DNA from 2 places in the Arthrobacter glacialis genome. Region 1 is predicted to be linked to the other one. Evidence: riboswitches for the same ligand, from Rfam matches in the RefSeq annotation. Region 1 holds a riboswitch; the other holds the start of a gene.
What was found. Region 1 has a riboswitch for cyclic di-AMP ahead of CVS28_RS04670 (NlpC/P60 family protein). Riboswitches for the same ligand answer to the same signal wherever they lie in the genome.
Positions count from the first base shown of each region.

Region 2: another riboswitch for cyclic di-AMP. It lies ahead of CVS28_RS01685 (aggregation-promoting factor C-terminal-like domain-containing protein); the one in region 1 lies ahead of CVS28_RS04670 (NlpC/P60 family protein).

Region 1 is NZ_PPXB01000003.1:219,918-235,543, forward strand. Features, by position in the region: gene CVS28_RS04655 (molybdopterin molybdotransferase MoeA) at 1-182, opposite strand, end outside; gene CVS28_RS04660 (DUF6457 domain-containing protein) at 187-486, opposite strand; gene mobA (molybdenum cofactor guanylyltransferase) at 495-1,226, opposite strand; gene CVS28_RS04670 (NlpC/P60 family protein) at 1,353-2,135, opposite strand; cyclic di-AMP (ydaO/yuaA leader) riboswitch at 2,140-2,341, opposite strand; gene CVS28_RS04675 (M23 family metallopeptidase) at 2,493-3,236, opposite strand; cyclic di-AMP (ydaO/yuaA leader) riboswitch at 3,305-3,535, opposite strand; gene CVS28_RS04680 (iron-dependent transcriptional repressor DtxR) at 3,655-4,350, opposite strand; gene serC (phosphoserine transaminase) at 4,602-5,729, shown strand; gene CVS28_RS04690 (beta-xylosidase family glycoside hydrolase) at 5,827-9,522, opposite strand; gene CVS28_RS04695 (DUF3027 domain-containing protein) at 9,730-10,260, opposite strand; gene CVS28_RS04700 (cold-shock protein) at 10,272-10,652, opposite strand; gene CVS28_RS04705 (hypothetical protein) at 10,854-11,093, shown strand; gene CVS28_RS04710 (helicase-associated domain-containing protein) at 11,123-12,967, shown strand; gene CVS28_RS04715 (DNA repair helicase XPB) at 12,964-14,637, shown strand; gene CVS28_RS04720 (class I SAM-dependent methyltransferase) at 14,690-15,484, shown strand; gene CVS28_RS04725 (sulfatase family protein) at 15,601-15,626, opposite strand, start outside.
Region 2 is NZ_PPXB01000001.1:368,029-383,654, reverse strand. Features, by position in the region: gene CVS28_RS01710 (YhgE/Pip family protein) at 1-1,512, shown strand, start outside; gene CVS28_RS01705 (SixA phosphatase family protein) at 1,544-2,065, opposite strand; gene CVS28_RS01700 (winged helix-turn-helix domain-containing protein) at 2,166-3,008, opposite strand; gene CVS28_RS01695 (MFS transporter) at 3,631-4,896, opposite strand; gene CVS28_RS01690 (MarR family winged helix-turn-helix transcriptional regulator) at 4,897-5,373, opposite strand; cyclic di-AMP (ydaO/yuaA leader) riboswitch at 5,589-5,785, shown strand; gene CVS28_RS01685 (aggregation-promoting factor C-terminal-like domain-containing protein) at 5,788-6,507, shown strand; gene CVS28_RS01680 (formylglycine-generating enzyme family protein) at 6,538-7,320, shown strand; gene upp (uracil phosphoribosyltransferase) at 7,485-8,123, opposite strand; gene tadA (tRNA adenosine(34) deaminase TadA) at 8,209-8,640, shown strand; gene CVS28_RS01665 (hypothetical protein) at 8,786-9,034, opposite strand; gene CVS28_RS01660 (DNA glycosylase AlkZ-like family protein) at 9,127-10,302, opposite strand; tRNA gene CVS28_RS01655 (tRNA-Ser) at 10,384-10,473, shown strand; gene CVS28_RS01650 (coiled-coil domain-containing protein) at 10,536-12,878, opposite strand; gene CVS28_RS20060 (hypothetical protein) at 13,069-13,410, shown strand; gene CVS28_RS20055 (potassium channel family protein) at 13,407-13,781, shown strand; gene CVS28_RS19885 (excalibur calcium-binding domain-containing protein) at 13,904-14,782, opposite strand; gene CVS28_RS01635 (NUDIX hydrolase) at 14,929-15,626, opposite strand, start outside.

The DNA of each region.
Region 1 (15,626 bases):
GATGAGGCGTAGTGGGGCATGGGGTTCAGTGCCTGCAGATCGCCTAACAATATCCGGCCCATGGCCTCCGCCAGTGGCACAGGGTGGGCCGGCAGCGCCTCGGGGAGCGCGTAGGCAAGCGCCCTGGCCTCATCCCATGTATGCGGCAACATGCGTGGCGTTTCTGCCGGCGTGGAATCCATGGGGTTATTGTTCAGCTGGTGTGCCGGGCGCAGGCTCGGCCCGTTCTGCCGCTGCCAGGGACTTGGCCAGCCCCAGGGCCGCCTTCATGGCCGTGGCCTCATCCGTCTGCCCGGACCCTGCGGCCAAGCCTGCCGCCAACCCTGCCACAAAGGTGGTCAGGGGTGCGGCAGGACGAACAATCGAGTGCGCTGCCACGCCGGCAACATTCAACACGCCCTGGATGTCCACCTCAATGTCGGCAATCTCAAAAGCTTCTTGCAGCTTGGTCATCCACGCCTGCAGAATCTGGTCCTGATTTTCCAACTGGTTCCTCATTCCTGTCCGCCGCCGGGCACCGCAATGCCGTGGCTGCGGGCGTCATCCCACGTGTCGATGTCCGCGGTGATTCCCGCAGGGACAGCACATTCCTTGATAGCCACACTAGCAATGAGTGAGCGCACGGACGCGTTCGCCAGCCGCTGTGACACCCGCGCCGCATCAACGGCAGCCAGTAACTGCCGCACGGGGTAGATTCCTGCCAGCGGCTGCAGCCGGCCGTTGTCCACGGCTAGCACGGCGTGTGGTGGCGCAGCGCTGCCTGCTTCAGGGCTGTCCGCCCCAAGGCCATCCGCTGCGAGCAGGAGTTGGGCCACCTCAGCAGCCGCAGGCATATCACACGCCAGAATCAGGACCCTTTCTGCAGGGTCCTCGCTGCGTGGCAGGGCAGCCAATCCGGCAGCGATTCCCGCTGCAGGGCCGGCATAAGGCGGATCTTCCTGCACGGCCACCACTAGCTCACCCAGTTCCACTGTTCCCAGCCACCTGGCAATGCTCTCCACGGGACCTACGACGGCGATGCGGGCCTGGGCACCCACCTCACCCTGCACTGCGGCCGGGTCAAGAATCCGTCCCGCAGTTTGCAGACTCGCTTCCTGGGCGGCGATCACCGCCGCCGCAGCCGCAACTGTGCGGGCCAGCAACGTGCTGCCTTCCACGAGGAGACCTGCCTTGGGCACACCACCCAGACGCCGGGAGAGCCCACCGGCCAAAATCACTGCCTGCATGGGTGTGGGGTCAAAGTCAGCATGTGGCCATGCTACCGCGCACCAACGGAGCCTCACGGGCTGGCGCGCGGCGTTTAAAGCAATAAACCCCGTCCAAGGACGGGGTTTATTGGGTATAAAAAGTTCTTAGTGACCCATGGCGATGAAAACGGGGCCTGAACCGACGTTGGCGGAGAAGACAGCGGTCATGCCGCCGCCCCATCCACCGTGTACGGCCTGGCCGTTGCCAATGTAAACAGCGATGTGGGCCATGCCCATGCCGCCATCTGCATAGTAAATCAAGTCACCGGGCTGAGCTTCGGCTGCGGAAACCGTACGACCCAAGCTCAAGTAGCCAGCGGGCCAGTCGTGGAAGTTAATTCCAGCGGCAGCCAAGGAGTTGCTGGCAAGTGCTGTGCAGTCCTGGGCAACGCCAATCTGAGCCAAGGCGGCGCTGGCAATGGTTGCGCCAATCCCGCTCTGGGTAACAGGCTGTGCTGCAGGGGCCGTTGTGGTTACCGTTGCAACCGGTGCTGCGGCGGGTGCCACTGCCTCTTCTACAACTGGTGCTGCAACAACGTCGCTGCTCTTTGCCTCTACAACTACCGGAGCCTCAACAACAGGGGCCGGGGTGGAGGTGATTGCGGGGGTGGCGAAGGAGATCTTCACCGTGGAAGCTGCTGTGATGGCGGACGCAAGTTCCGTCTTCATGTTCAGCGTAGTGGCACCGTCAGAAGCGCGCTCCACCGTGGGAGTAGCCGCGTTTGCTGCGATACCGGATGTAAGTACCAAACCTGATGCAGCTGCGATAACAGCCGCCTGACGACCAACCCCGCCGACGTTGAAGCTGACGGCTTTCGTGAGGGTGGAGATCGGGCTGGACTTAACAACCTCGGCGCGGTGGCGCCCAAGGGCAGTATTTGAAGCCAAGAAGGTTTCCTCTCCCAATGCCTGCGAGGTAAGCTGTCGGATTCGGATGGGAGTCACCCGGCCGCTCCACGTTATGGCGCACACAAAGAAACATTTCTTATGCGTGGTTTAACGCTTCGCGGCTTCACCCCAAGGACTTCTGCAATAAATGCGAAGCCCGATTATTGGTTCCCCCGCCCCTGCCAGACGATTGATACGAACGGACCACGAGCAGTGGCAGAGCTAGGCAATCCACTCATGGACGCCCGCTTGATTCGAAGTTGGCGCGATTACGACGTTACAACAGATTTTTGGCAATGTCACGTTCAGGTCACGGTCGTGTGACTAAGTCGTAATCAAAAGTTGCCTGTGAATGAATTAAAGCCAGCCCATGGGATCGACAGTTTCGTCGTTGACGATAACCTCGAAGTGCAGGTGGGGGCCGGTCGATGCACCGGTGGAGCCGCTGATGCCCACCAATTCGCCCCGCTCAACCTTTTGGCCAACCTTGACTGAATTGCTACTCATGTGGTTGTAGGAGGTTGAGAGCCCGTTGCCGTGGTCCACCACTACCCTGTTGCCGCCACCGTAGGTGTGCCAGCCCGAAAAGGTAACGGTTCCGCCGGCGGCCGCAAGCACTTCGGTGCCGCTCGCAACAGCGAAGTCCTGGCCGGTGTGGTGTTCATCAATCTGGCCTGTGATGGGGCTTACGCGGTCACCAAAGGGAGAGCTTGGAGCCAAGACTTTCAGCGGCGCTGACAGCGTTCCCTTGGAGGCGGCGGGGGCGACGTTGGAGGCGTTGACCTGCAACGTTTCCTTCAGCTGGCCATCGGGGTTCAATTTGCTGCCAATTTCCGGGGCCGCAAAAGTGATCGGGATATCAGCGGATGCACTGACCAGAGTCTGCGCCGAAGCGGCAAATTCCGGTTCCATCGGCTGCTGGTCAACCGCCTGGGCCGAGGGCAAGGTGACGGCCAGGACCAAGCCCGTGGCGGCCATGGCGACGCCCATTTTTTGGCCTGCGCCGCTGGCGGCTCCGGCACGCAGCAAAGCGGCTACGGAAACGCTCGATGATGAATTGGCGCGCTCAACGGCAAGTGCTTCGCGGCGGCTGCCGGTCATAACTACGAGCTCATGAGTAGCCGGCGACGACGCCCGACGGCGTCCCCGCTGCTTATCTTCTGACACTAAAAACCTCTCTTTGATGCACCTGCGGAGTTAGCTGTCGGATTCGGATCAGAGAGTGAAACTTTTGATCCGGCCCAGCCTCGAGACACAGATCTATCCAAGGCACTGCCCAAAAGGACAGTGTCAGCGAATAGTTTGCTGTGTTTTCGATGACGGGCTTCACCCCAAGGCAGGCTGCAAGCCTGCCGAAAGTGGTTCCCCCGCCCTTGCCTAAATGATTGCTGTCCGTTGTGCGAAGGCAAGGTTCGGTGTCGCCCAACGGTAACGCTTTGATTACAGCGCCTGTTTATTACTATACGGTACGAGCGGTAAACGTAATAATTCCGTTACCTTAGTTATCAATAACTGTGAGTCAACTCATGGAGACGAAAATATGGGAAGCCACCTCGGGCGGCAGTTCCAACGCCCCTTCGATCCCCGGCACGCGGACCGAAATGTACTCCCCGACCTGGGCCAAGGAAATCTGTGCGCCCGGGCGCAGCCCGCCTTCGTCAAGCTGGACCAACAATTCCGGATCCACCTGGATGCGCTCAGAAAGCCGGTGGATGATCACTTGCTGCTCCGGGGAGTAACTGCTCATGGCCTCAACCAGTGTGACGAGTCCCGCGGCAAACAAGGGCGAGATCTCCCCGCCAAGTTCTTCAAGCCCGGGAATGGGATTGCCATAGGGGGATTCTTCGGGCCGGCCCAGGAGGTCAAACAAGCGCTGTTCCACCCGCTCGCTCATGACGTGTTCCCAGCGGCAGGCTTCCTCATGGACGTAGGCCCAGTCCAACCCGATCACATCGGAGAGCAGCCTCTCAGCAAGCCGGTGTTTACGCATCACGCGGGTGGCTTTGTCCCGGCCGGCAGGGGTCAGTTCCAGGTGCCGATCACCGGAGACGATCACCAGGCCGTCACGTTCCATGCGTCCAATGGTTTGGGAAACTGTGGGACCTGAGTGGTGCAGGCGTTCGGCAATGCGTGCCCGCAGGGCCACAATGTTCTCTTCTTCCAACTCCAGGATGGTCCGCAAATACATTTCGGTCGTGTCAATCAGATCGGCCACGGCAGTATCCTCCTGTTGTTGGGTGAGATTTTGGGCAAAGCCTTTTCATCTCTACGTTAGCCTGAGTGGCGCTACGGAAGGAAACCTGGGGCAGCTGCGCGCCAGTCATGGGTGCACGGGGAACGGCCATGGGTGGGCGGTTTGTTCAGTACATGTCAGCATTTTTCCGCTGAGCGAAGTTCTACGGCAGAATTGGCAACAGCCCTTGGGTCTTAAACCAACTTCCATCTTTTAATTTTTTGGAGCAACTTGTGAGCGAATCCACGCCCCTCACCATTCCCGCCAATCTGCGCCCGGCCGACGGGCGTTTTGGCGCCGGCCCCTCCAAGGTTCGCCCCGAGCAGATTGCTGCACTCTCCGAGGCTGGCGGAACGCTCCTGGGCACCTCCCACCGTCAGGCGCCCGTCAAGAACCTTGTGGGCGATGTGCGCAGCGGCCTGAAGGACTTCTTTGGCGCCCCTGACGACTACGAGGTCATCCTGGGTGTTGGCGGCTCCACGGCGTTCTGGGACGTTGCAGCGTTTGGCCTGGTGGAGAACAAGGCCCAGCACCTCTCCTTCGGCGAGTTCGGCTCCAAGTTTGCCTCCGCCACCAACAATGCGCCGTTCCTTGACGCATCCTCCATCATCACCTCGGCCCCCGGCACCCGGCCGGTGGCTGTTGCCGAGGCTGGCGTGGACACCTACGCCTGGCCGCAGAATGAAACCTCCACGGGTGTTGCCGCTCCCGTCAAGCGCGTTGCAGGTGCTGACGACGGCGCGCTGGTGCTGGTGGATGCCACCTCCGCCGCGGGTGGTTTGGCAGTGGATGTGCGTGAGAGCGACGTTTACTACTTCGCCCCGCAAAAGAATTTCGCCTCCGACGGCGGCATTTGGCTGGCGCTGTTCTCCCCCGCTGCGCTGGAACGCGCCGCCCGCATCGGCGCGTCCAACCGCTGGGTTCCTGACTTCCTGAACCTGACGACAGCCATTGACAACTCCTTGTTGAACCAGACGTACAACACGCCTGCGCTCTCCACCCTGGTCACCCTGAACAACCAGGTCCAGTGGCTCAACGCCAACGGCGGCATCGACTTCGCCTCGGCACGCACCGCCGACTCCGCCGGCCGCCTCTACTCCTGGGCCGAGTCCTCCCCCATCGCCTCCCCGTTCGTGGTGAACCCGGACGACCGCTCCAACGTCATTGTCACGATCGACTTCGACGAGTCAGTGGACGCCGCAGCCGTGGCCAAGGTGCTGCGCGCCAACGGCATTGTGGACACCGAGCCGTACCGCAAGCTTGGCCGCAACCAGCTGCGCATCGCCACCTTTGTAGCCATCGACCCCGAAGACATCACGGCACTGACCAAGTGCATTGACTACGTGATCGAAAACATTTAGCTCCACGCATCACCAGGCATATCAAGGAGGCGGCTTCCCCTGCGGAAGCCGCCTCCCTTGTGCCCGCCTGCGAACCCTCCCCAAGCGCCATGCAGACCTAGTGGTTGGCTGCCCTCCGTCGGGTAGTCCAGAACAGGACCAGACCGCCCAGGACAAGGGCGACGGCGAGCCCGCCCACCACGGAGCCGCTGGCTCCCGTGCTGGCCAGGTCATCCGCTGCCGCGGCGGCCGTCTTTGCCGCAGCGGTTGTTGCCTCGCCCGTGGCAGTGCCGCCGGCAACTGTCACGGCGATGCTGACCTTGGCCGCCTCACCGTTGATGCCGGTTCCTGTGATGACCACGGTGTGGGCACCAGCAAGAGCATTGGCCGGCACCGTGGCAGTCAGGGACACCGTTCCATCAGCTGCAACCACGGCCGTTCCCAAAACCACCGGGTTCGAATGCAGCGTGAACGTGGCTGTTGTGCCCGGCTTGAAGTTCTTGCCGGTCACCGTCAGCTCGCCACCGGCAGAGACCGTTTCCGCGTCCACTGAACCGGACGGCGCAACAGTGGCCGGAGCGGTCGTTGCAGGCGGAGTGACGGACGGGCTGGTCGTTGTCGGCGGGGCCGTCGTCACCGGCGGCAGCGTCGGAGGTGCGGTGGTGGGCGCAACAGTTGTTGGTGGCGCAGTAGTTGGTGGCACAGTAGCTGGCGGCGTTGTGGGCACCACAACCGGTGCACAGACCAAGTTGGCGCCCGGCTTGTTCAGCGCACCTTGACGGGAAATGACCCAACGGTAGGTTTGCGAGGAGACGCCGTCGCTGCCCATGGTTTGGACCTGGACCACGTTGGCCCCGGGCAGCAGATTGAAGGTGTAGGCACCTCCTGAGCCGGCTGTGGCAACCTTGTCATTGAATTGCACCTGCAGGCCGGTGGAGGCATCGGCTGCCGTGAACTTCGTTGAAACAGACTTGGTGGCTGCGGGCACGGACGCCAGCGCGGCCAGCGGCGAACTGGGCGCAGCAAACTGCACACCAGTCCACACGGGGGCCGCCAGGCCCGCCACCAACTTTGCCGGTTCCGGCGCGTTCACCTGCTCAAAGAACGGCTGGGCCACGGTGTTCACCAACAGGTCAGTGAACGTGAACGGCGCGTTTGCGCTGCTGGCGCCAACAGCCAGGATGCCTGTTTTGCCGTTGGTCACCGTTGCATTGGTGACGGTCCCGATGGTGGTGAAAGTGACATTGTCGGTGGAGTAGCTGGCCGTGTACTGGTTGCCTGCGCGGACCAGCTTCAACCACACGTCAGCAGCAGCCGGAGCCGCCACCTTGGTGTTTTCATTGGGGCTGCCACCGGTTTCCGTGACCAGTGCCAGCACGGGCGAACCGTTGGCATGCTTGCGCTGCAGGGCAACATAGTTGTCATCGTCGGAGTAGAGAATCAGCCCGGCTTCTTCGTACTGGGACGCGGTGGCGCCGCTCATCTTGACCACCATGGTGGCGTCACCCACCAGGGGCGCATTCTGGCGCAGGATGTTCACAGCAGCGTTCTGCGTAGCCCACAGGCCGCTGGAGCCTGCCTTAAGTGTCACCGTGTTCTTGTCCACGGCCGTCCATTTGGAGACATCTTCGCGCACCCAACCCATACCGGTGGCCAGGGGCGACGCCGGATTGCCCAGCGGGGTGATGTTGTCGCCATTGTTCACAATCGCATCCGGCGTACCTCTAACCTCTGCGGCATCCATGCCGGAGGTGTTGGCCCGCAGGTTGAAGCCCTTTTCATACGTGTTCCCCGCAATGTCGATGTCAGCACTGGAACTGAAATTGAACAACGCCTTGGACGAGCTCACCGAGACGGGATTGGTGGGCGCATAGTGATTGACGGTGTTTGCGGTGAAGTCCAGCCCGGACACCGACTTTGCGCTGACCAGCTGGCCGCCGGGGAGCACCGAGAAGCGGTTCCCCGCAATGTTGATGCCGTGATGGACTGCCTTGCCGGCTTCGCTCTGGCTGTTGGTGGGATCCACAAAGATGGTCGCGGAGCCCGTGCTGGGGCGGTCAAAGACATTGTTGCGGATGTTTACATTGTCCACTCCGCTGGATTCGTACCACGAGGCCGCATCGGCAGAAATGTAAATGCTGGCCATGCCCATCTGGTCGAACACATTGCGTTCAATGAGCACCTCACGAGGGGTGGTCACCAGGATGCCCCGGGTGGGCACCGACTGGAACGTGTTGCCGGCAATGTACACCTCGGGCGTGTAGGTGAGGTTCTCGGCCACGAACTGGCTCGCCGCCAGATTTGTCGGGAGCTCGCCGTCGAGAGTCACAGTCATCTGCGTCAGGTTCTTGGTGGAGTCCTTGCCGGTGGGGCCGTCAACGCTGGCCACCTTGAAGGTGGTGGCACCCTCGGGCAGCATGGTGGCCTTTTTGACGAAGCGCAGTTCATCTCCTGCATAGAACTGCGGGAAACCGGCCGTCTCATTGTGCATGTATTGCAAGGTGACGGTCTTGGCCGCCCGGTCCACGGCCTTGACCTCAACGTAGGTGCCGTGGATGTTGATGGGATCGTCGTGCGGGTTGTCAAAGAGTGAGTTGGTGATCTGCACCTTGCCGGCAATGCCTGACATCTGGATGAAGTCGGCAAAGGCGGCTGTTTGGCGGCCCGTGCCAAAGTCTGTGCGCAGCGTGATCGCATCCAGAGCCACGTCCTTGCTGAACTGGCCCACAATGCCAAATCCATGCAGGTAGTGCAGTTTCATGTTCTTCAGGGCCGTGCGCTGGGATTCCCAGATCAGCCCACCAGGAGTGTCACGGGTGGTCTTGCGGATCTCGTACGCCTTGCCGGTGCCGCCCGGGTCGGCTGCGTTGTTGTAACTGACCCGGTACACACCGTTGCCAAGATCGGTAACGGCCCGCGAGTTGTTCCACAGCTGAACTCCCGTGCGCAGGGTCTGGCCTGTGGCGAGGTCCCGGGTCTGGTTGTGTCCGCCGGTGGCTCCCGAGGGTGCATGTGTCCAGTACGGCAGGCCTGTTGCGGGACTGTTTTCACCATTGAAAGTGGCTGTTGCGCCATTGATGGCGACGTTGACACCCACGGGGACCTGGATGTCCCGGTACCCGAAACCGTCGGCAACACCACTGCCCACAACGGGCAGGTCCAGGGTTCCGGCGGCGTACCAGTCAGTGTCCAGGTTTTGGATGGTGACGTCAGTGGAGCGAATGTTGGCAAATTCGGTTTGGCTGCCATGGAAGGTGAGCTGCGAGCCCATGCCCTCCACAATCACATCTTCCATGTCCTCGATCAGCAGGCCGATGGACTTTGTTTTGTAGTTTTGGTCGGCGCCAACCGTGTTGGAAACGTAGAGTTCACGCTTCGGAGCATTCTCCGGATACATGGAGTAGACGCCACAGGGGAAAAGAATGGTGGTTGGCTTGTGCAAGCTCTTGGCGTGCACAATCGCGTCATTGACCGCCTTGGCCGAGTCCTTCACACCCGTGGGGTCGGCCCCGAAGGTGGTGACGTCAACAATCAGACGGTTGGCGGCGTGCTTGGGCAGTGCCGCCTGATCCAAAGCCACTGGCTGATTGGCGTGGAAGCCAACGGTTTGAGAACTCAGTCCTGTGGCAGGAAGCGCAGTGCCTGCCGCCCACGGCGTGGCAACTGTTGGCGCATTCACCTCATTGGCAATGGCCGGCATGGCCCCCGCAGCCAGCGCGGCACCCAGGCCAAAAACAATCACTCCGGCGCCCCAGCCCCGCAACCTTGCCGGCGTCACCGTTGAGTGACCCGGCTCACATCCATATTTTGTCATGGATAACATCCTATGTTTGTGCGTTTTAGTTGTCCACGAGTTCCACTCTGTGACTTTTTGCCTTATTCGTTTGGCATGAAACGGCAAGGGAACGCCGCCAACGTCCGCACAAACCACGCTAGGGCCGAGCCTCTCCGACCCCTCGCAGACATCAGATGAAAGAAGCCCCACCAGTAGCTGGTGGGGCTTCTTTAGCACTACATGTCTCTAGTTCTGCTCGTCGGCGTCAGTCTCGCCGGGCGCGCCGTCGTCCGCAGGAGACTCATCACCGTCGTCGTCAGCGTCAGCCTCGGAATCAGCGTCAGCCTCGGCGTCGGCCGGTTCAACCAGGCCATGCTCCTCCTCAGGAGCGGGCTGGTCCTCGGGGCGCACCCGCTCGGACCAGGGCACCCACGGGGGCGCCAGAACGGAATCATTGGTGGGAAGCATCCCCACTTCATTGACCGTGGAGGCCTTGCCGCGGGAAACCCTGGCCAGCGTGGCAAACCAAACCCAGCCGCCGTATCCGGGCAGCAGGGATTCAAACAAATGCGTCACGCAGCGGACACCTTCACTGCGGGCACCGAGATGCCTGCCAATGTCAGTGTCGTTGGCAATGCTCCGCACAGCCTCACGCGCGGTTGCCACATCTGCGGCCAGGAAAGCGTCAGGCTTCCCCACACGCCAGAGGGGAACACCCGGGCGCTGCGTTGCTTCCGGAACAGCTGAGGCGTCTGATTCGCCAGAAAATTCGGTCATGGTGGGCACCGTTATGCGTCGAAGTTGTCGGCAACCTTGCGCAACGCTGCGGCAATCTTGCTCGCGTCACCATCAGGATACTTGCCGTTGGTCAGTGATCCTACAGAGTGCTCCAGCAAGGAAACCAGGTCCTGCACAATCGGGGCAAGGTCGCGGGCTGGCATGCGCTTGGCCTTGGCCACCGAGGCGCTGCGGTCCAAGATCTTTGCAGCCATGGCTTGGGCACCTTTGCGGCCGTCGGCTACACCAAATTCCATCCGCGTTCCGGGCTTGATCTCACCCGCATCCGCCGGCAGCGCATTGGCGCGCAGGAAAACCTCGCGACCGTCATCGGCAGCAATGATGCCGAAGCCTTTTTCGTTGTCGTACCACTTCACTTTGCCGATAGGCACTTGCTTACCCCTTAAAAAGTTTTGTCGGTGGAAATCACATTCTGTGCCTGTGCGAGGGCTTTTCGCAGTACTTCGGGCCGTAATTTGTGATGGCCGGTACCTACGGTGACAGAACGTGTAGCAACACGCACCCTTACATTACCGTGTTGACCCCGTCACCGCGGCTTTGCGCCCCAACTGTCCGCTGTTAGCGTTATGTTCATGAACCCCCACTTTTCCGCCCCGCAAACAGTGAGCCGTGGCTGGCAGATGTTCAACTACGCGGCCATGGCCATGGCAGTGATTGCCTTGATCGCGCTGATAGTTGTCTTGATCAGCAAGTGGGCTGGCGGCACACCGTGGCCCGGCTTCAACTGGATCTCCATGATCGCCCTGCCCGCGGCGTTTCTCATGATGGGCACCAGCGTGCTGCGCTCGGTGGCCATTCGCCGCCGACTCTAGCCGGCACCATTCCTGCGCTGCTCCCACCCATGGGCACTCTGGCGGACGTGGCGGCCGAGCTGGCCCACCGCAGCGACGCCCAGCTGCTGCGGCTCTTCACCCTGCGCCCGGATGCCATCAATCCGCCGGTGGCCAATTTCGCCGCCCTGGCAACGCGGCTGTGCGGTCCCAGCAGCATTCTGGCCGCACTGGATGCGCTCAATGTTTCCCAGCTGCACGCGCTGACTGTCCTGCATTCACCTGCCGCGACGGGCACGGAAGCAGCCCACGTGCCGGCAACGCTGGCTGAGTTGCATGAGATGGCTCTGCTGACTGCCGAGATTCCAGCTTCACCGGCTAGCCAGACGCACGCGGACGACGGCGGCACCCAGCAATTTTGCACCCTCGCCTCCGTGGGGCTTGCCTTGGGCGAAGGCCCGCCTCTGGGGGATCACTTGACACCCCCGGCCGCCCCGCCCAGCCCGAAGCTGGCGGAGGTTCGCACGGCCCTGCGCGACAACGCAGCGGCGAGCGCCGTCGAGACCCTGCTAAGAGTCACCGCCGAACTGGTGGAGTCCATCGGGCATGCTCCGCTGGCAGCATTGCGCGACAGGGGCGCGGGGGTGCGTACTGTGCGGAAACTCGCCGTGTGGCTGGAAATCAATGAAGCACAGCTGTGCTTTTATCTTGAGCTGGCGGCCACAGCACACCTTATTTCCTATGACCGCGCATCGGCGCAGTGGCGGGCGGCAACGCCGGATTGGCTGCTGTTGGAGCGCCCGGCCCAATGGTTGGCGCTAGCCAAAGCCTGGCAGGACAGCACCAGGCTTCCGTTCTCCGACGCACCAAACAGACCGGCAGCGGGCAGCCCGGCAGCAAAACCGTTGGCGGTGACCTCGACTCTCCCCCACCTTGCCGCTTTGCGCCACAGGGTACTGCGTGTTCTCGCCGCCCCGGAGCTGGCCGCACCCTCCCGCAACTCCGAACCACCGAACACCACTTATGCTCCCACCCTTGATTCCGTCGTGGCCCAGCTGGCTTGGCGCCATCCGAGGCAGTCCGCTGCCATGTCCGCCCTGGTGCCGGGAATCATGGCCGAGCTGGAACTTCTGGGACTGACGGGCGCCGGTGCGCTGAGCATCACTGGCCGTTGCGCCGCCGCGCACGACTGGCCAGCGGCACTGGCCGCACTGGACTCCACACTGCCGGCGCCCATTGACCACTTTGTCATTCAAGGTGACCTGAGCGTTGTAGCCCCCGGCTTTCTGGCGCCCGCCATCGCAGCGGAATTGAAACTTTTGGCCGCCACGGAAGGGCGGGGAGCCGCCGGGATCTTCCGCATCAGTGAGGGCTCACTGCAAGGCGCCATGGCTGCGGGCCAAAGCAAGGAGAGCATCCTGGGGTTTCTTCGCCGGCATTGCCGCACCGAGCTGCCCCAATCCCTTGAGTACCTGATCGGCGCAGCCGCTGCCAAACACCCGGCAGGAGGGGCCCGGCCAGACTCCCCCGCAAGCACACCGCGACGCGGGCCCGACAGGACCACAGCCCTGGCGTGGGAGGCACCCCAGCCAACTGACGACGTCGTCCATCTCCAGATGCAGGCCCAACTGGCTCAGCTCCGGCGCAGCCCGGTCTGGGGTTCGGCCGTGCAGGACGAGGCCGGGCCGGCGCTGGTCATGGAACAATTGCGGCTGTCCATTGCCAGCGGCAACACGGTGTGGCTGAGCGCGGTGAATGGTTCCGGCGACGTTGAACGGGTGTTGCTGGTGCCGCTCTCACTTGTGGGAGGCTTGCTCCGGGCGCGGCTCAATGGCACGGGGCGTGAACGGCATTTCAGCATCCACAGGATCACGGCAGTAGAAGATCCTCCACAGGAAGGGACGGAACTCCCATGACTGACGGTCCGTTGATTGTTCAAAGCGACAAGACCATCCTGCTGGAGGTGGCGCACCCGGACTCCACCGACGCCCGCCACGCCATCGCCGCCTTCGCCGAACTGGAGCGTGCACCCGAACACATGCACAGCTACCGGATCACGCCACTGGGGCTGTGGAACGCCCGCGCTGCCGGGCTCGACGCCGAGCACGTGGTGGACACCCTGCTGAACTATTCGCGCTATCCCGTGCCGCATGCGCTGCTGCTGGACATTGCCGAGATCATGGCCAGGTATGGGCGGCTGCGGCTGGAAAAAGATCCGCAGCATGGCTTGGTGCTGCGCAGTGACGACGAGCTGATCCTGGCGGAGGTGTGCCATGCAAAGAAGGTGTCCGCGCTGCTGGGCGCCCGCATTGATCCGTTGACTGTAGTGGTCCACGGGACTGCCCGCGGCGAGCTCAAGCAGCTGCTGCTCAAGGCCGGCTGGCCTGCCGAGGACCTGGCCGGCTATGTGGACGGCACCAGTCATCCGATCGCCCTGAGCGAGAACACCGGGGCAAGCCCCTGGACCCTGCGCCCGTACCAGCGCGTGGCCGTGGAGAACTTCTGGGCCGGCGGCTCGGGCGTGGTGGTGTTGCCGTGCGGTGCCGGGAAGACCATTGTGGGTGCCGCCGCCATGGCCGCCTCCGGGACCACCACGCTCATTCTTGTCACCAACACCCTCTCGGCGAGGCAGTGGAAGGCCGAGCTGCTTAAGCGCACCACCTTGACGGAGTCGGAAATTGGGGAGTATTCAGGGGCAGTGAAGGAGTTGCGCCCTGTCACGATTGCCACGTACCAGGTGCTCACCACCCGGCGCAATGGCAGCTTCACGCACTTGGAGCTGCTCAATGACAACGACTGGGGCCTGCTGATCTATGACGAGGTCCATCTGCTGCCGGCCCCCATTTTCCGCATGACCGCTGACTTGCAGGCGCGCCGGCGGCTCGGGCTGACCGCCACTTTGGTTCGCGAGGACGGCCGCGAGGGCGAGGTTTTCGCCTTGATAGGTCCCAAGCGCTACGACGCGCCTTGGAAGGAAATCGAGGCCCAGGGGTACATTGCTCCCGCCGACTGCGTGGAGGTGCGCGTGGACTTGGCGCGCGCGGAACGTTTGGCCTATGCCACGGCGGACGACGGCGAGAAGTACCGTTTGTGCGCCACCACGCTGGCCAAGTCCGTGGTTGCGCAGGCCCTCGTGGCAGCCCATGGTGGCGAGCAGATATTGGTGATTGGACAGTACCTCGACCAACTGGATGAGCTGGCCGCCCGCCTGAACGCTCCGCTGATCAAGGGCACCACCCCGGTCAAGGAACGCGAACGGCTTTTTGAGGAATTCCGCCAGGGCCGCGTACCCACTCTTGTGGTGTCCAAGGTGGCCAACTTTTCCATCGACCTGCCCGAGGCCTCCGTGGCCATCCAAGTCTCCGGCGCCTTCGGCTCCCGGCAGGAAGAAGCCCAGCGCCTGGGCCGGTTGATGCGGCCCAAGGCCGACGGCCGCACGGCCCGCTTCTACACCTTGGTGGCCCGCGACACCGTCGATGCTGATTTTGCCGCCAAACGCCAGCGCTTTTTGGCCGAGCAGGGCTATGCCTACAGGATCATGGACGCCCATGATGTTCCCCGTGCCATGGAAGGTCTACAGGAGTAGGATCGGGAAAAACAAGCGTGAATTCACTGAACTACGGAGGCGCACAGGCGTCATGAGCTATGAAGATTCAGTAGCCGAACACTACGGCCGCGGCAATGCCGAACAACTCATACTTGCCCACCTCAGTGCCCTGGGCAAGGATCCCGAGCACTTTGACATTGCCGATCTGCAGGGCATGGACCAACTGCATGTGGGCGGCGCCGAGGCCACCTCCCGGGTGGCAACACGGGCCGGAATCAACGCCGGCAACCACGTGCTGGACATCGGCTCAGGCTTGGGCGGGGTGGCCCGCCATCTGGCCCAGCACTTTGGCGCCAGCGTCCACGGGGTGGAGCTCACACCCGAATTTGTAGCCGCGGCAACCTCGCTGACCCGGCGCACCGGCCTGAGCAGCGCCGTGGCGTTCACCCAGGGCAGCGCCCTGGCGATGCCGTTTGAGGAAAACTCCTTTGACGCCGCAGTCCTCTTTCACGTGGGCATGAACGTTCAAGACAAGGACCAGGTCTTTGCCGAGGCTGCCCGGGTGTTGCGGCCAGGCTCCGTCATGGCCGTGTACGACGTCATGCTGATGGGCGGCGATGTGGAGGAGTACCCGCTCCCCTGGGCCACCTCCGCCGAGACGTCATTCCTGCAACCGCCGCTTGCCTATAGCGATGCCCTGGGCCAGGCCGGATTCAGTGTGGACTACGAGGCGAAAGTTCCCGTCTCGGACTCCGTGGCGTTCCTTGAGCGGGCACTGTCCGGCAGTGGCCCGGCAGGGGTGCAGGCCGCCCAGCTGAACAACTTGATGATGTTCTTCCGCTCGGGCTTGTTGGCGCCTGTGGAGATCTACGCGCATCTGGACTGAGGTCTGGATTATGACGCCGGTATGGTGATGCGCTGCTGATATATCTGCAGCGCATCACCATACCGGCGTCCGCCCAATCCGAACTCCACGAGGTCGAAATGGTCCTGCGCCGGCACTCAGCCGGCGGACAAGCCGGCCACCC
Region 2 (15,626 bases), on a different contig from region 1:
AGCGGCTACGGGACCATCCATGCCCAGCTGGTGAAAGCGGCCGACGGCGCCCAACAGCTCGCCGAGGGTGCCGCCACCTTGGACACGGGAGTGGGGACGCTGAAAATCGGCACGGGGGACCTTCGCAACGGCACCAATGACCTGGTGGCGGGCCAAACGAAGCTAGTGACCGGTGCCAAGCAGCTTCAGGCTGGTGCCGCAGCCCTGGACAAGGGCTTAGGCCAGCTGGAATCCCAAACCGCAACACTGCCCGATGACACCAAGAAACTCTCCGCCGGTGCCGCCGCGGTGGCGGCCGGCAACGCTGCGTTGAATGATAAAGTCCAGGGCGCCATTGGGACGGCAGGGAAGGTGGATGCCGCTGCCACGGCGGCTATCAACGACAAGCTGACACAACTACTCAGCGACGGAGTTCTCACACAAGCACAGGCGGCGGCGATCCGCTCCTCGCTGGCCGGCGCAGCGACGAGTCCCACCGTCACCGATTTAAAGAATCAGCTGGCCACGGACGCAGCCGACATCCAAAAACTGGCCGACGGCTCCACCGCCGTGGCAGAAGGTGCTGCCAAGCTGGCCGGCGCCACGCCGACACTCACCGCTGCGATTGCCCAGGCCCATGCCGGGGCCGGGGAGCTTTCCGCAGGTGCGGCCACTTTGGCAGACGGGCAAGAATCAGCCTTGGACGGAGCAAACCAGTTGGCGGCCGGCGCCACCAAGCTCAACACCGGTGCGGGCGATTTGAAAGACGGGTCCGGCAAGCTTTCCACTGGCGCTGCCGAATTGTCCAAACAGTTGCTCAGCGGCGCAGGTTCGGTGCCGGATCCCAACGACAAGGACAAGCTCAACGCAGCCGGCGTCATTGCCGATCCCATCCGCGTGGATTCCATCTCGCAGGCCAAGGCCGCGAACTACGGATCCGGCCTGGCGCCGTTCTTCCTGGTCCTGGCCCTGTGGATTGGTGCGTTTATGCTGGTCCAGGTCATGCGGCCTTTGACTGTGCGCGCCCTGGCCTCCAACGCCCCGTCCTGGAAGATTGCCGTGGGCGGCTGGCTGCCATTTGCCGCAGTCGCCACGGGGCAGGCCCTGCTGCTGTACGCGGTAGTGAAGTTTGGGTTGGGGCTGGAGCCGAGCCACCCGTGGCTGACCCTGGGTCTGTTGTTGCTGGCGTCGCTGGCGTTTACCGCCCTGATTCAGGGAATTGTGGCGCTTCTGGGCACGCCGGGGAAGTTTGTGGTGCTGATCTTACTGGTGCTCCAGCTGGTTTCCTCCGGCGGCACTTTCCCGTGGCAGACCACGCCCGAACCGCTGCACATCATGCATCAGATCCTGCCCATGGGGCATGTGGTGGAGGGCATGCGGCACCTGATTTATGGCGCGGATTTGGCGCCGTTGATACCCATTGTGTTGGGTCTGCTGGGCTACACGGTGCTCGGTTTGCTGTTTGCCTGGGCGGCCGTGAACAAGAAGAAGACGTGGACGCTGAAGACGTTGATGCCGGAGATCGAGGCGTAGAACCTAAGCGCTGGAGCCCACCCACTAGGGCCTAGCGCGGCACCACAAAGTTGCTCAGCTGGGCATCCTGACCGTCAAGGGCTGCCCAGTCACCGGTGTAGTCAAAGACGGCGAATGCGCTGGTGGGGAAGCCTGACGCCAGGTCCATGTAGGCGTCCTGATCCGAATCCCGTGAGGCCAGGCGCAGGGCCAGGGACTGGATGCCCGGCATGTGACTAATCACCATGAGCGTGTTCACGGTTTCCGGCACATGGTTGACCACCGAGAGCATGGAGGTGGCCCCGGCGGCGTAGAGCGCTGTCTCGAGCTTGGGTGTGGGAGCCTTGTCCGCCAATTGCTGGCACACCCAGGTACAGGTTTGTCGGGTTCGCAGGGCAGAGGAACACAGGATGAAGTCGGGGAGCACCGAGTTCTCCACCAGCCATTTGCCGGCCAGCGGCGCTTCACTATGGCCGCGCTGGGCCAACGGCCTGTCGTGGTCTTCCACACCCAGCGGAAAAGCCGCCTTGGCATGGCGCATCAAGATCAACTTTTTAATGTGGTGTTCGCTCATGTTCACAGTTTAGTGACACTTAAAGCAGTACGACGGCGGTTGCCGCACCTAAGGTGAGACAACCGCCGTCGTACGTGCCGGAACTAGTCCGGGACCAGCGTCAGATGGAGTATTCCGGGGCGGCCCAAACAACCACTTCGGGGTGCTCGTAGAAGCGGTAGCCTTCGCCGCGGACGGTGCGGACGGTGTTGGCCAGGCGGCCCAGCTTGGAGCGCAGGCGGCGGATGTGAACGTCGATGGTGCGCTCGTTGGGGACCTCGTCGGCGTTGCTCCAGAGGCCCTCAAGGAGTTCGTCGCGGCCCACTGTACGAGTGCCGTTTTCCACTAGGTAGTTCAGCAGCTCGAATTCCTTGAACGTGAGGTTCAGGGTGTCACCGTCGAGGTGCACTTCGCGGCGGGCCAGATCGATCAGGACGCCCGTGGGTCGCTGATCGGCAACCGGGACGCGAACTGCTTCCTGGCGTTGGCGGCTGGCCACGGTGGGGTCTCCAAAGGTGGAGCGGACAACGTCCAAGGCGGTGCCAACAGCGTCCGACGGCGCAATCGCCACGGCTGCGTAGCTCTGGGCTTGCGGCACCAGGCTTTGAGCGTAGGCACGGATGTCCTGCGCCAGTTTGGCCAGGGACGTTCCGGCTGCGGCGGCCGTGTCTTCATCCACGCCGACGTACAGAACAAATCCTCGTGCCACATTGTCCGGGCTGACACCGCGCAGTTTGTCGCCGCCGGCAATCACCGGGGTGGGCGCCGTCATGGGGTAGCCCTCAGCTGCGGGGACAGCACGCAGCCGGGATGCGGCAGTGGTCGTGTCGGGACGGTAGGCGCCTGAGTATCCGGGGTGCTCAGTATGAGCAGAATGGGCCAGCGCGCCCTGACTGCTGTTGCGGGCAACGGCCTTGGCGGCGTTTCTAACGGAGATGTGGACGTATCCGGATGCTACTGACATTGAACTACCTAAGGTGTATGGCCGTACTCGACGGCGCGAATGCTTCCTTCAGCTCTGAGAATCCAGAGCTTTATTGCCCTCTTTACGAGGGCCAGCCCATGGGCCAAAGCCTGAAATTTGCCATGTGTTGCTACATCCCCCAATGGCTTCCAGGTATTGCGATCTAGGCCTGCATTCGACAACTGCGCAAAAACTGTCCCCTCGCTTCGAGGCGGACAGTTGCTGCTGCTGCAGAATTCACTGAGTGGGTGTTCACATACGTCAGTGTCCTACGTAACAAAGCATCCTTGCAAGTAACAAAGGCCCCAAACGTCCAGCATGTGAGATTGTGCTCTAATTTGTGATGAACCTTACATTGTAGTTTTACTCTCAATTTGACGGAAAATGACGATTTGAGTCAAAGATAATCACCATAATCGCGTAATGCACGCGCACATATTTTGCTGGACTCACTATTTTGATAATTTTGTTCAAACCAAGTTTTTGCACGATTACTATGCCCTCGACAAGTTCTCACTGAAACCCAGCTTTTTCCCAGTTTTTTACGCTAAGTAAACAAATGTTTACCTAAAGCGCTGGACGTAGGACCTTGGCTGGCTGGGGGGTGCCTCGTGGCCGGCAGCTAGCGGTGAAGTGCCCGCGCCAGGGCGAACGGGCGGAGGGCAGCAATTTGCTCCCGCATCGTGACGTTGTTGCGCTTGTTCAGCATCAGCAGCGCAGCAAGACCAGCAACAACTGCCACAACGCCGCCCAAGCCCAGCGACCAGCGGGGGCCGAATTCCGTGGCGATCCACCCCACCAACGGCGCTCCAATGGGCGTCCCGCCCTGCATCACCACCATATAGACGGCCAGCACGCGTCCACGCATGGCGGAGTCGGTGGTCAGCTGCACGGTGGTATTGCACGCGTTCATGAACGTCAGTGAGGCCAACCCCACCGGCACCAGGGCAATGGCGTAGAGGGCAAAGCTGGGCATGAAGGCGGCCGCGCCCACCGTCACGCCGAAGGCCAGCGCGCCACCGACGATGTAGACCATGCGCATGGTCTTGCGCCTGGCAGCCAGCAACGCCGCAGCCAGGGTGCCAATGGCCATGACCGAGCCAAGCAGCCCGTACTCCCCCGGCCCCACATGGAAAACTGCCGTGGCCATGAGTGCGTTGGTGATTTGAAAGTTCATCCCAAAGGTGGCCACCAGGAACACCAGCACCATGATCATCATCAAATCCGGGCGCTGCCTGATGTAAACAAAGCCTTCACGAATCTGCCCCTTGGCCCGGGGCACCCGCACTGCGGGAATGAGCTCGCTGGTGCGCATGCGCCACAGCGAGACGATCACGGCAGCAAAGCTCGCGGCATTGATCAAGAAGGCCGGCCCCGTTCCCACCAGCGCAATGACCAGACCCGCAACGCCGGGCCCTGCCAGGCGGGCCAGGTTGAAGGACGCACTGTTGAGCGCCACGGCGTTGGGCACATCCTCCTTGGCAACCACCTGGGACACAAACGCCTGACGTGACGGGGCATCGAAGGCGCTGGCCACACCCAGCAGGGTGGCCAATACATAAACGTGCCACAGTTGTACAGCCCCCGTGACAACCAATATTCCCAACAAAAGCGCACAAATTCCCATGGCGGTTTGGGTGATGAGCAGCAGTTTCCTCTTGTTGACGCGGTCGCCCACCAGCCCTGCGTAGGGCCCCAGGAACACGATGGGCAAGAATTGCAGGCCCGTGGTAATGCCGGCAGCGGTGCCTGAATGATTGGTGAGGACCGTCAGGACCAGCCAGTCCTGGGCGACGCGCTGCATCCAGGTACCGATATTGGACACCAGGGCTCCTGTCACCCAGAGCCGGTAGTTGAAAACTCTCAGCGAACGGAACATGGAACTCATTTAGGAGCTCATCTCCTGCAAAATCAGAGCTGCCTCGTGCAGCGTTGCACGCTGCTTCGGGGTTAGGTCCGCCACGCGCTTGGCCAGCCAGGCGGTTCGTTTTGAGCGTGCCCGCAGCAGCGCGGCGGCTCCTGACTCGGTAATTTGAACCAGCACCTGGCGCTTGTCCTGGGGATTCTCTTCGCGGCTCACCAGCCCGGCTTCAGCCAGCGCATTCACAATCCGTGTCATGGAGGGCGCTTGAATCTGCTCGCGCACAGCCAGCCAGCCCACAGTTTGCGGACCTCTGAGCACGGCCGCCAGAACCGAATACTGCCCCGGGCTGATCTCCCTGGTGGCAGCCTCGGCCCGCAGCCGCCGGGAGGTGCGCATAATCGCCACCCGCAATTCAGCGGCCAGGGGTGCCACGCCGATGGGCTTGCGGGACGCCAAAGGTGCCCTGTCCGGCGTCGTAGTGCTTAGAGAAGTTTCAGTCATCACGTGTCAGCTACCTAAAGAAAAAGTTTCGTATCGTCTTGCTTTTCACCCTAGATGGTTAGCATTGCTAAGTAAATGAAAGATTGCTCACCATGCCACTCACCTCGCTACAAAGGTTGTTACCAAAACGTGACATGACTGTCCTTATGGACTAGTCTGATATTTGTGCCTGCTGAATCACCTACGATTTTTGGCACAAATGGACGGATCGCCGAGCTCTGCCGCCGCCCATTTCCCTCCATTCCCATGGCAGAGACGGGGGACCCAATCTTTGCGGGCCTTCCACATGGAAGCCCTTGGGGTTAAGCCAGCGCAGTTCTTTCAAGCAGTGAACTCTGCCTGCCATTACTGCGTGGCCGGATTCTCTAGTCCGTTCCCGACAGCTCACCTCGCAGGCGTAGAGAGGCTACAACTATGTCTGCACCACAGCAGCGCGGCCGTCGTCGCGCCGAATCAACCCGCCGTCCCTCCCTTTTTGGGCTCGCCTCCGCAAGCAACGGAACACGCGCAGCCAGCAAATCCTCCCCCGTAACGGCCACCGCCAAATGCATGGCTGCCGTGGCAGTGCTGGGCGCGTTGGTGGCAGCCGGCTCCGTGGCACAGTCCGTGGAAAACACTCTTTCCGACCAGGGCAACACCAGCCTGGTTTCCGCCGTGGACCGCTCGGTTCCGGCGCCGGCAGTGTCAGTTCCCACGGATGCTGCCATTAGCTTCCCCGGCATCGCTGTCAGCTCTTCGCCAAAGGCCGCGGCCACTCCTGCCGCCGTCAAGGCCGAAGCGGAGCAGGTCAAAGCCGTTACCGCAGCGCCTGCCCCTGTTGCCGTGGATGACCCCGCCGCCGCAAAGGCCTACGCCTCCGGTCAAATGGCCGCTCATGGCTGGGGCGCTGACCAGATGAGCTGCCTCACCCTGCTCTGGCAGCGCGAGTCCGAATGGCTCACCTCGGCAGAGAACGCCTCCAGCGGCGCCTACGGCATTGCCCAGTCCCTGCCGGCCAACAAGATGGACAGCGAAGGCAGCGACTGGAGCACCAACTTCCAGACCCAGATCCGCTGGGGTTTGAGCTACATCGAAGGCCGCTACGGTTCACCGTGTGGGGCCTGGGGCCACTCCGAATCCGTGGGCTGGTACTAAATAACTTCTTGAACTAGGGGCTGAGTACTTGTGGCTGGTGATTTTTCGGATCCTGATGCGCTGCTGCCGATCCCCGGCGGCAGCATTGCGCTGCGCGACGCCCGATCGGAATCCACCCGCGACGTTTCATTGACACCATTTTGGCTGGGCCGGACGCAGGTCACAGCGGCCACTTGGCGTGCTGTCATGGACGACGCCGGAACCTCGCCTTTAGCTGCCAGCGTGCCTGCGCACCCCGTCACCTGGTTCGACGCCGTGCAGTGGTGCAACGCCGCCTCCGCTCTGGCTGGCTATGCGCCCGCCTACAGTGTGAGCGGCCGTGAGGTGGGCTGGGATGTCAGCGCTGACGGCTACCGGCTGCCCACCGAGGCCGAATGGGAATGGGCGGCTCGCGCGGGCACCGTGACACCCATCTACGGTCCGCTCTCCGCTATTGCCTGGACAGCACTGGATGAGGTTGAGGGGCCTCAACCAGTTGCTGGCAAGGCCGGGAACAGCTTTGGCTTGTTCGACATGATCGGCAACGTGTGGGAATGGTGCTGGGATTACGCTGACACGGCCCGCTATGGCGATTACAGAAGTTTGCGGGGAGCTGGCTGGGATGATCCTTCATGGAGCGCCCGGGCCTCCGTGCGCCGAGGCAGCGCCCCGGATGCCGTCCTGGAAGATGTGGGCTTCCGGATGGCGCGCGGAGCCGTTGGCGACGCCGGTTCACATGCCGCCCAGGGCTGGTCAGCCGATGCCGATAGGCACCGAGCTGCCATTAAGGGTCCGCTGCCCGTGGGCTGGACGCCGCTGCGCTCGCTGCTGTAGCCACTCGTGGCCGATCCTGCGAAAAATGCCGCCGTTCCCGCAAAATGCCACCTGTCTATCGGTGGCAAAAAGCGGGAACGGCGGCATTTTTGGAATAGGGGTTGGTGGGCCCACAACCCCGAGGGCCCCGCCGCGAGCTTGCGAGCGGTGGGAGGGGTTGGGGATTACTCCGCTACGCCATAGAGGCGGTCGCCGGCGTCGCCCAGTCCGGGCACGATGTAGGAGTTCTCATCCAGGCCCTCATCGATCGAGGCAAGAACTACGTGCACGTTGTCGCGGTCGCCGTGGGCGGCCTCGAGCTTGGCCAGACCTTCCGGTGCGGCCAGCAGGCAGATGCAGGTGATGTCTGCGGCGCCGCGGTCAAAGAGGAACTTGAAGGCTTCGATCAAGGTGCCGCCGGTGGCCAGCATGGGGTCCAGCACGTAGACCTGGCGGCCGGTGAGGTCCTCGGGGAGGCGCTCGGCGTAGGTGATGGCCTCGAGGGTTTCCTCGTTGCGGGCCATACCCAGGAAACCAACCTCGGCGGTGGGCAGCAGACGGGTCATGCCCTCCAACATGCCAAGTCCTGCGCGCAGGATCGGCACCACCAACGGTGTGGGCTTACTCAGGCCGGTACCCACGGTGGAGGTCACGGGTGTCTGAATGTTGACCGGTTCCACGCGAACTTCCCGCGTTGCTTCATAGGCCAACAAGGTGACAAGTTCTTCGGTCAGCTGACGGAAAACGGAGGACGGAGTGTCCTTGTTCCGCAGGACGGTCAACTTGTGGGCAATTAGCGGATGATCCGCAACCAGTACGCGCATGAATAAAAGCTACCATTGAGCCGTGCCCAACACCGAGAAATCTCACCCAATCGAGACCACCGCCACGGCTTTTCACGCCGGATGGATGGGCATTGCCCTCACGGAAGCCCGCCGGGCCCTGACCACAGGGGATGTCCCCATTGGCGCCGTCGTCCTAGGGCCCGACGGCGACGTCCTGGGTTTGGGGCGCAACGAACGTGAAGCGCACGGAGACCCCACGGCCCATGCCGAGGTGGTGGCGATCCGCGAAGCCGCAGCGAAACTGGGTTCTTGGCGGTTGAATGGCTGCACACTGGTGGTCACGCTCGAGCCGTGCACCATGTGTGCCGGGGCCATTGTGTTGGCGAGAGTGCCGCGCGTTGTTTTTGGGGCGTGGGATGAGAAGGCCGGGGCGGCAGGATCAGTGTTTGATGTGCTCCGGGAACGCCGGCTCAACCACTGGGTGGAAGTTTTTCCCGGTGTTCGTGAGGACGAATGTGCGGCGCTGTTGAAGGACTTTTTCAGCGGACACCGCTAAGAGCCCGCCCGCTACGGCTCAATCCGCAGCGGCATTGACGGCATCACACAGGACACCAGCGTGATTTCCTTCGCCCCAAGGGCCCCCACGCGGTTGTTCCGCCCCATGTCATCACACCAATCCACGTTGTAAGGGTAGGCGGCCATCATGCCCTCGCCGGGACTGCATCAGTCGGCAGGTCGAGGCTCACACTGAATGCACCGGCGTCGTTCGTGGGCGCCAGCGTCTCAAGAACTTTGGCGCCGGAACCGTCGTACACTTCCACCTGAATCTGGGCGTTCTCGCCGTACCGTGGGTTGCAGCTGGCGTCATCCGCCGCGACGGTGATGCTCGCGCCGGACTTGGCAGTGGCGGGGCTGAGCGAGAACGACGGCGGGAGGCACGGCTGCGACATTCCCGGCTGCGTACAGGCGGCCAACGCGAGGCAAGACAGCCCCAGCGATGCCAACACCGCTGCTATCCGCGACCACACCACCCTAGCCACTTTCAGCCCGCCGCGTTGAGGGCGTCGATCCGCTTTTGCCGGCTTTGCGGCGAATCAAGGCTGAAGGTGCGGAAGTCGCGCAGGTCCTCGCGAATGAACGCCGCCACCTCCTGGATCTTGTGCATCACGGCGCTGGTGGGCGCGCTGAAGAGCCAGTGGGCAATGCGTTCCTGGCCGGGATCGTACTGCCACAGGCCAATGATGCGGCCGCGGTCCACAATGGGGTGGTCGGGCAAATCGCCCTGAAGCGAGAGTTTGGCGTCGAGGAACTTCAGGTCAGCATCCTCGTCGGCAACGTGCTCGGCAGCATTGCGGCGAAGCAGGAACAGTGAATCGCTGCTGGCAAGGAGTTGGATTTGCTCCTCCTTTTCAGGGACAAAGTCTGCTGCCTTCTGCGCGTCGGCTGGCAGCATCCACATCCCGTGGGCCTCCACCGCCTGGGCGGCTGCGAGCGCAGCCTTGGTCTGTGCCACTGTGAACGCGGTAAACCACTGGGTCTGTTTGAGCGTGGCTCCGCCCGTCCAGCCCAGATAGTTCTCCATCAGTTTGGCCCGGGCCTGCTCGGGCGACTCCGGCGATGGCGGCAGGCCCCAGGCCGCGTAGGCGTAGCGTTGCTGGTCGAGCCTGCCATTGACGGGGACCCTGCGGATGCGGCCATCGGCTTGCAGCAGACCCAGAACGGTGGGCAGCGTGGTGGAGGCACCTTTCTTCTTGCCCTCCTCGCCCAGGCTGCGCACGGCGTCGCCCAGTAGTTCCTTGAGCTGTTTGGGATCTAGGGGCCCCTCGCCGCTGGTGGCAGCATTCTGCAGGACCTGCAAAGTTTGCGCTTCAAGGGCGTGGACTTCGTCCCTGGCCACCCCTAGTCTGTCCAAGACTTTCAGCGTGGACTCGGCAGCGGGCTTTCCGAGCGTCAGCGCCCAGTCAAAATCGGGTGCGCCCAGCACATAGGTGCAGCCGCGCGCCGTCGGAAGTTCATGGATGCGCAGGGCCACCACGTCGGCGTCAACCTCTTCCCTGCGAATGCCCGCGCGGGAGAAAAGTGTCAGGTAGGGGTTGGCGCCGCCGATGGACCGTGCCCACCCGGCGTTGCCCAACACAGTTGCGGCGTTGCTGCCGGCCAATGATCCGTCCAAACCTTGTTTGTGCCAGCTCCAGGCACGTCGCATTGCGCTGTCCATAGGGCTATCTTGCCCCATGTGAGCGCTTGTCTGTGGGCTCATTTTTGTTGTGGGGCTTTGAACCGGTATTGTTGACGCGTTGGTGACGTGTCCGAGCGGCCGAAGGTGCAACACTCGAAATGTTGTTCAGGTGAGAGCCTGACGTGGGTTCAAATCCCACCGTCACCGCCAATGCGCAAGGCCCCTGCTTCCCTTTGTTTATAAGGGAAGCAGGGGCCTTTGCTGTACCCAAATCAAGCAGCGCAGCCACCCAGCGCGATCTGGCCGTCAATGGCCCCGATCTGCCTCTGCACCCATCCCAGCTGGTCCTGCAGGCCCCTGACCAAGTCCTTCTGGGACTTGACCGCGTCCTTGTTGGTTTTTTTCTGGGCCTCCAGGTCACGGAGGGTTGCCTGCGCAGCGGTAACCTGCCTGTCCAGCGACGTCAGCTGCCCCTGCAGCGCCGCCAGCGCGGCGTCCGCAGCGGTGATTTCACCGTTGAGGGAATTCAGCCGTGCCAGCAACGGCGCCACCTGCCCCTGCAGCGCCAAAACATCGGCCTCCTGCGCAGTGATCTGCGCATTGATCCCCGAAAGAATGGCGAGCAGGTGAGTCACAGCGATGTTTAGGGCGGCGATGTCGCCCTGCTTGATGGCCACGGATGCGTTTGTATTGTCCACCGCTTCCTGGAGCGCCGGCAATTCGCCATTGAGTGTGGCAAGTTCGGCACTCTTGGTGGCCACGGCCCCCTCGGCCGCCACCGCGGCGTTCTGGGCGTCGACCAACTGGCCCTGCAGACCCCCCAGCACGGACCTTTGGGCATCAATTGCGGCACGGGCTTCCGCCAGCCCCTCGGTCAATGACGGCAGCGTGGCCTCGAGTGCGGCAACCACCTGTTTCTGCACCACAACAGCGGCCTTTGCAGAATCCTCAGCGTCCTGGAGTGCCGGCAACTGGCCCTGCAAGTTGCTCAACTCCCGTGCCTTGTCGGTCACGGCTGCGTTGGCTGCAGTCACGCCAGCCTGAAGCGCCGGAAGCTGCCCCTGCAGGGTTGCGATGTCTCCCAGCTTGGTGGCCACCGCAGCGTTCGCCGCGTCCAAGGCGGCCTGCAGCGGAGCCGACTGCTGCTGCAGTGCGCTGCTGTCCTGTTGTTTGGCCTGCAGCTGAGAGTTCAGCGCGTTGACGGCGGAATGCAGCGCTGTCAGGTCGCCCTGGTAAGCGGCGATTTCGCCTGTCTTGGCTGTGATCTGAGTTGTGATGGAAGTAAGTGAGACCTGCTTGAGGTCACGCTCGGCCATCAGTTCCTGCTTTTTCTTGCCATTGCTGGTGGGCGGAAACTCGGTGGCAATCCTGTGCTCAAGCGCGGCGATCTCGGCGGTAAGCGTGGCCGCATTGGCCTGCAAGGTGGTCAGCGTGCCTTGCGCCGTCGCAAGCTGCGCCCGCTTGGCGGCAATACTCGAGTTCCCAGCAGTGATCTGGCCCTGCAGCGTGGCAATACTGGCGTTGGCGGCGGTGATCATCGCTGTGTTGTTGGAAACAGCAGCGGCTGCATCAACCGCCGCCGCCGTCAAACCAGCCAACGCTACCTGCGCCTGCGTAATTTCCGTGTTCTTGGCCGTGACCGCGGCAGCTGCGGCAGCAGCGGCAGTTTGGAGGGTTGTCAGTTCTCCCTGCGCCTGCGTGATCTCCCCGTTCTTGACAGTGACTGCTTCCGTTGCGCTGGTGGCGGCAGTCTGCAAAACCGCTAGGGCCGCGTTTGCCTCGCTGACCTTGACCGTCTGGGCATCGAGTTCGGTCTGGGCTGCGGTGCCGAGGTCTTCCAAACGGCTGAGCTCGGTAACGGCGTCCGTGACTGCCTGCGTCGCAGCTGCGACGGCAGCATCGGCGGCATCGGCGATTTGGACAAGATCGACCAATGCGGCCTGGGCGTCGGCGATCTGCGTGTTCTTGGCAGCGAGCTGGGCGGCAGCATCGCTGGCGGAATCCTGCAGCGTTGCAAGTTCGCCTTGCGCTGCAACAACTTCGGCCGTCTTGGCCACCACCTGGCCGGCGACCGCCTGGGCTTGGGTTTTCAGCTGCGCCACAGCGGCTTGGCTGGCCTCGAGCTGTGACTGCAGAGGCGTGAGCTGGGCCTGCACGGCGTCCTTCTCCGCGTTCAAATTCTCGATGCTTGTTTCTGCTTCCGCAATGGCCTGCTGAGTGGTTGCCTGCTCCGCCTGCAGCGCGGCCAGATCAGTATTTGCGGCAGCCAGTTCAGCGTCCAGCTGCACTCCCTGTGCTTCAAGGCTGGCGATCGCCTGGTTCCCGGCCACAATTTGTGCGGCGAGATCATTTGCGCTGGTTTGAAGCTGGGCACGCTCGGCCTGCAACTGTGTGATGATGGCGGCGTTCTTTTTTGCGGCGGCCTTCAGCAAGTTCTCCTGGACCACTCCGCGGTGGGCCAGCTGGTTGATGACGCCGTTGCAGATGCCCCCTGATGGGCTGGAAACGGCAGTCGCAGGAGGCGCAAACACCAACATGCTGGTGACAACACCAGTCATGATGGCAGCGCTGGCCAGCCTGCGCGAGGAAAGGGACGCAGATCTCATATTGCTCATGGAAACCCCCAGGGTTTGTGGTGATGATGCAGGAATACATCACTGCACTCGGCCGGCGGCCGGTGCACAAGGCTCAGGCTATGCAGCAATCTCAGGGAAAACGCGAGTGGTGACTACTTGCTTTTCACGGAGTACTTGTTTGTACCAACTGACGCCGCCGTGAACCGGGCACCCACGATAAGATCACGCGATGACGTTGCAACGCTGGAAATCATTGACTGACTGGCCACTGATGGTCACTGCCATCCTCTTTTTGGCCGCGTATTCGGTGCAGGTTCTGATGACGGGGCCAGCCTCGGACGTGGCAGGCTGGTTCCTCGCCGCGACGTGGGGATTGTTCCTGATTGACTACGTTGTTTCGTTGATGCTTGCTCCGCAGAAGGCCCGCTGGTTCCTGCACAACCTTCACGTTCTGGCTGTTGTGGCGCTTCCCATGCTCCGACCGTTGCGAATTCTCCGGCTGGTCACCCTTATCAGCGTTCTGCAGCGCGTGGCTGGCAATGCCCTGCGCGGTCGCGGGTCATCTATGTGATCGCCTCATCTGCCCTGCTGGTCTATGTTGGCGCGCTTGCCATGTACGACGCCGAAAAGGCCTCACCTGACGCTTCCATCGCCTCCTTCGGGGACGCATTGTGGTGGGCCTTTGTCACCATCACCACTGTTGGGTATGGCGATCTAACGCCAACAACGCTGCTGGGACGCTCCATAGCTGTGGGACTGATGATCGGCGGGATTGCCCTGCTCGGGGTGGTCACAGCCACTCTGGCCAGTTGGCTGGTGGAGAAGGTGTCCGCACAGGAGACTAAGTCTCAAGAAATCACAGCAGAAGAGTTGCAATCCCTGCGGGATGAGATTCGGATGTTGCGTGATGACCTAGTGCTGCGCCGTGAAGCGAGCAGCTAGATGGGCTGGGCAGCACAAGGGATCCGCCAAAAGCAGCAAAGGGCCCTTGACTCGTCACATTCCAAAGAAGAATCAAGGGCCCAGATTGGCCTAACTAACCGCAATTTCGCCGGTTGTTGATACTACTTATCGCAGGCAATGCCGTCCTTATCCCTGTCCAGTGGACCCCGGTAGCCAGGCTGGCCCTGATAGATGGGCGCCACACCGGCAGCCTTGGCGGCATCACAGTTCGCGTAGTAGGCCCCGGCGGGAGCAGGAGCCTCAAGGAGCGGCTGCGGTGCAGGCGCCTGCTGCTGGGCTGCCTGTTCTGCCGCCAGCCGCGCGGCCTCATTCGCGGCGGCCTGTTGCGCAGCGGCAGCGGCGGCCGCGACTCTGGCCGCTTCCGCACTGGCCGCCTCAGCCACTACTGCCGCAGCCTTGTCCGAAGCAAGCTTTTCTTCAGCAGCCTTTTCTACGGCAGCCTCGGTGGCTTGGACCTGCTCTGCCACAAGTTTCTTGGCGTCCTTCTCCGTCATCCACACCAGCACGCCCTTGTCATTCTTGGCGCATTTTAGGGTGCCGCCGGGCTCAACAAACGATGTGCCGTCGGAGACGCACTCGGTGAGCAGCTTGCTTTTGGGCGTGGGGGTAGGGGACGGCGACGCTGTCGTGGTCGCTACGGCTCTTGTATCCGCAAGTGGCGTGATGGTACTGGGCACCGGACCTGCTGCAGCAGCAACCACCCCTCCCACAACCAAGGCGACAACACCCGCACCCACTGCAGCACCCGCTCCCTTGCGGCTGGGCAGTCCGAGCCAAGACCTGCGGCCAAACAGCAGCGCATAGAGGGCCGTCACGATCAAAAACAGTGCGAACAATACGAGCCAGACGCCGAACGTGCCGGAGACGCCGGTGGCCAGCATGATGATCAGGAGCAGAAGCCAAACCCCCGCTGTAATCCAAAAGGATTTTGTCGGACGCCATCGAGCCTTACTGGTCCCCGCAGAAAAGTTGGTGGTCATGTTGTTCCTCAACAAGTAGTTGGACTGTCATGGGGCGAAGTTTCGCCTGGACTCGCCAACGGCCAGTAGAGGACACAGGTCACATTCGGGAACCTTTCAGTAAATGTCTAGCTGAATGCCAGCAAAAAAGTTGGAAGCCGCCAGCCTCAGCCGTGCGGGCGCATGAGCGGCGGGTTCAGCAGGGCACGCGTTGGCTGACCTGCCGAGGCCCGAGCCGCGGGCGCCAGCCGAAACAGGGCTGCCGGGCGGCCGGCGTCGCCCATGAACATCTGGCCGGTGTCCTCCAGGAATCCAGGGGTGCCTGTGGCTTTGCGGTGGAAGTTCCGCGGATCCAAGCGGGTGCCCCAGACGGCTTCATACACGGCGCGGAGCTGGGCAATGGTGAATTCCTCGCCGCAAAACGCAGCCCCCAGCGGCGAATACTCGAGCTTCGATTTTGCCCGCTCCACGGCATCGTCAAGAATCTGCCTGTGGTCGAAGGCGAGCTCCAAACTGCCGTCCATGACGTTGCCAACCGAATGCCACGCGGCATGTTCGGCGTCGCTCCCTGCCGCCAATACGGGGAAGTTCGGCGCCATCAGGAGGTGCGCCACCGTGAGTACATCCCCACGGGGATCGCGCCCTGCAGGACCATAACTCCCCAACTGCTCCAAATGCCCGGGGACTTGCTCCACGCCGGTCTCCTCCGCCAACTCGCGCCGCGCCGCCGCGACTAGGTCCTCAGCGGCCAGTACAAATCCTCCCGGCAACGCCAGCGTCCCCCGGAAGGGCTCGAGGAGGCGGGTAATGAGCAGCACGTGCAGGGCGCCGCCGAGGATGGTGAGTGCGACGACGTCGACAGTCA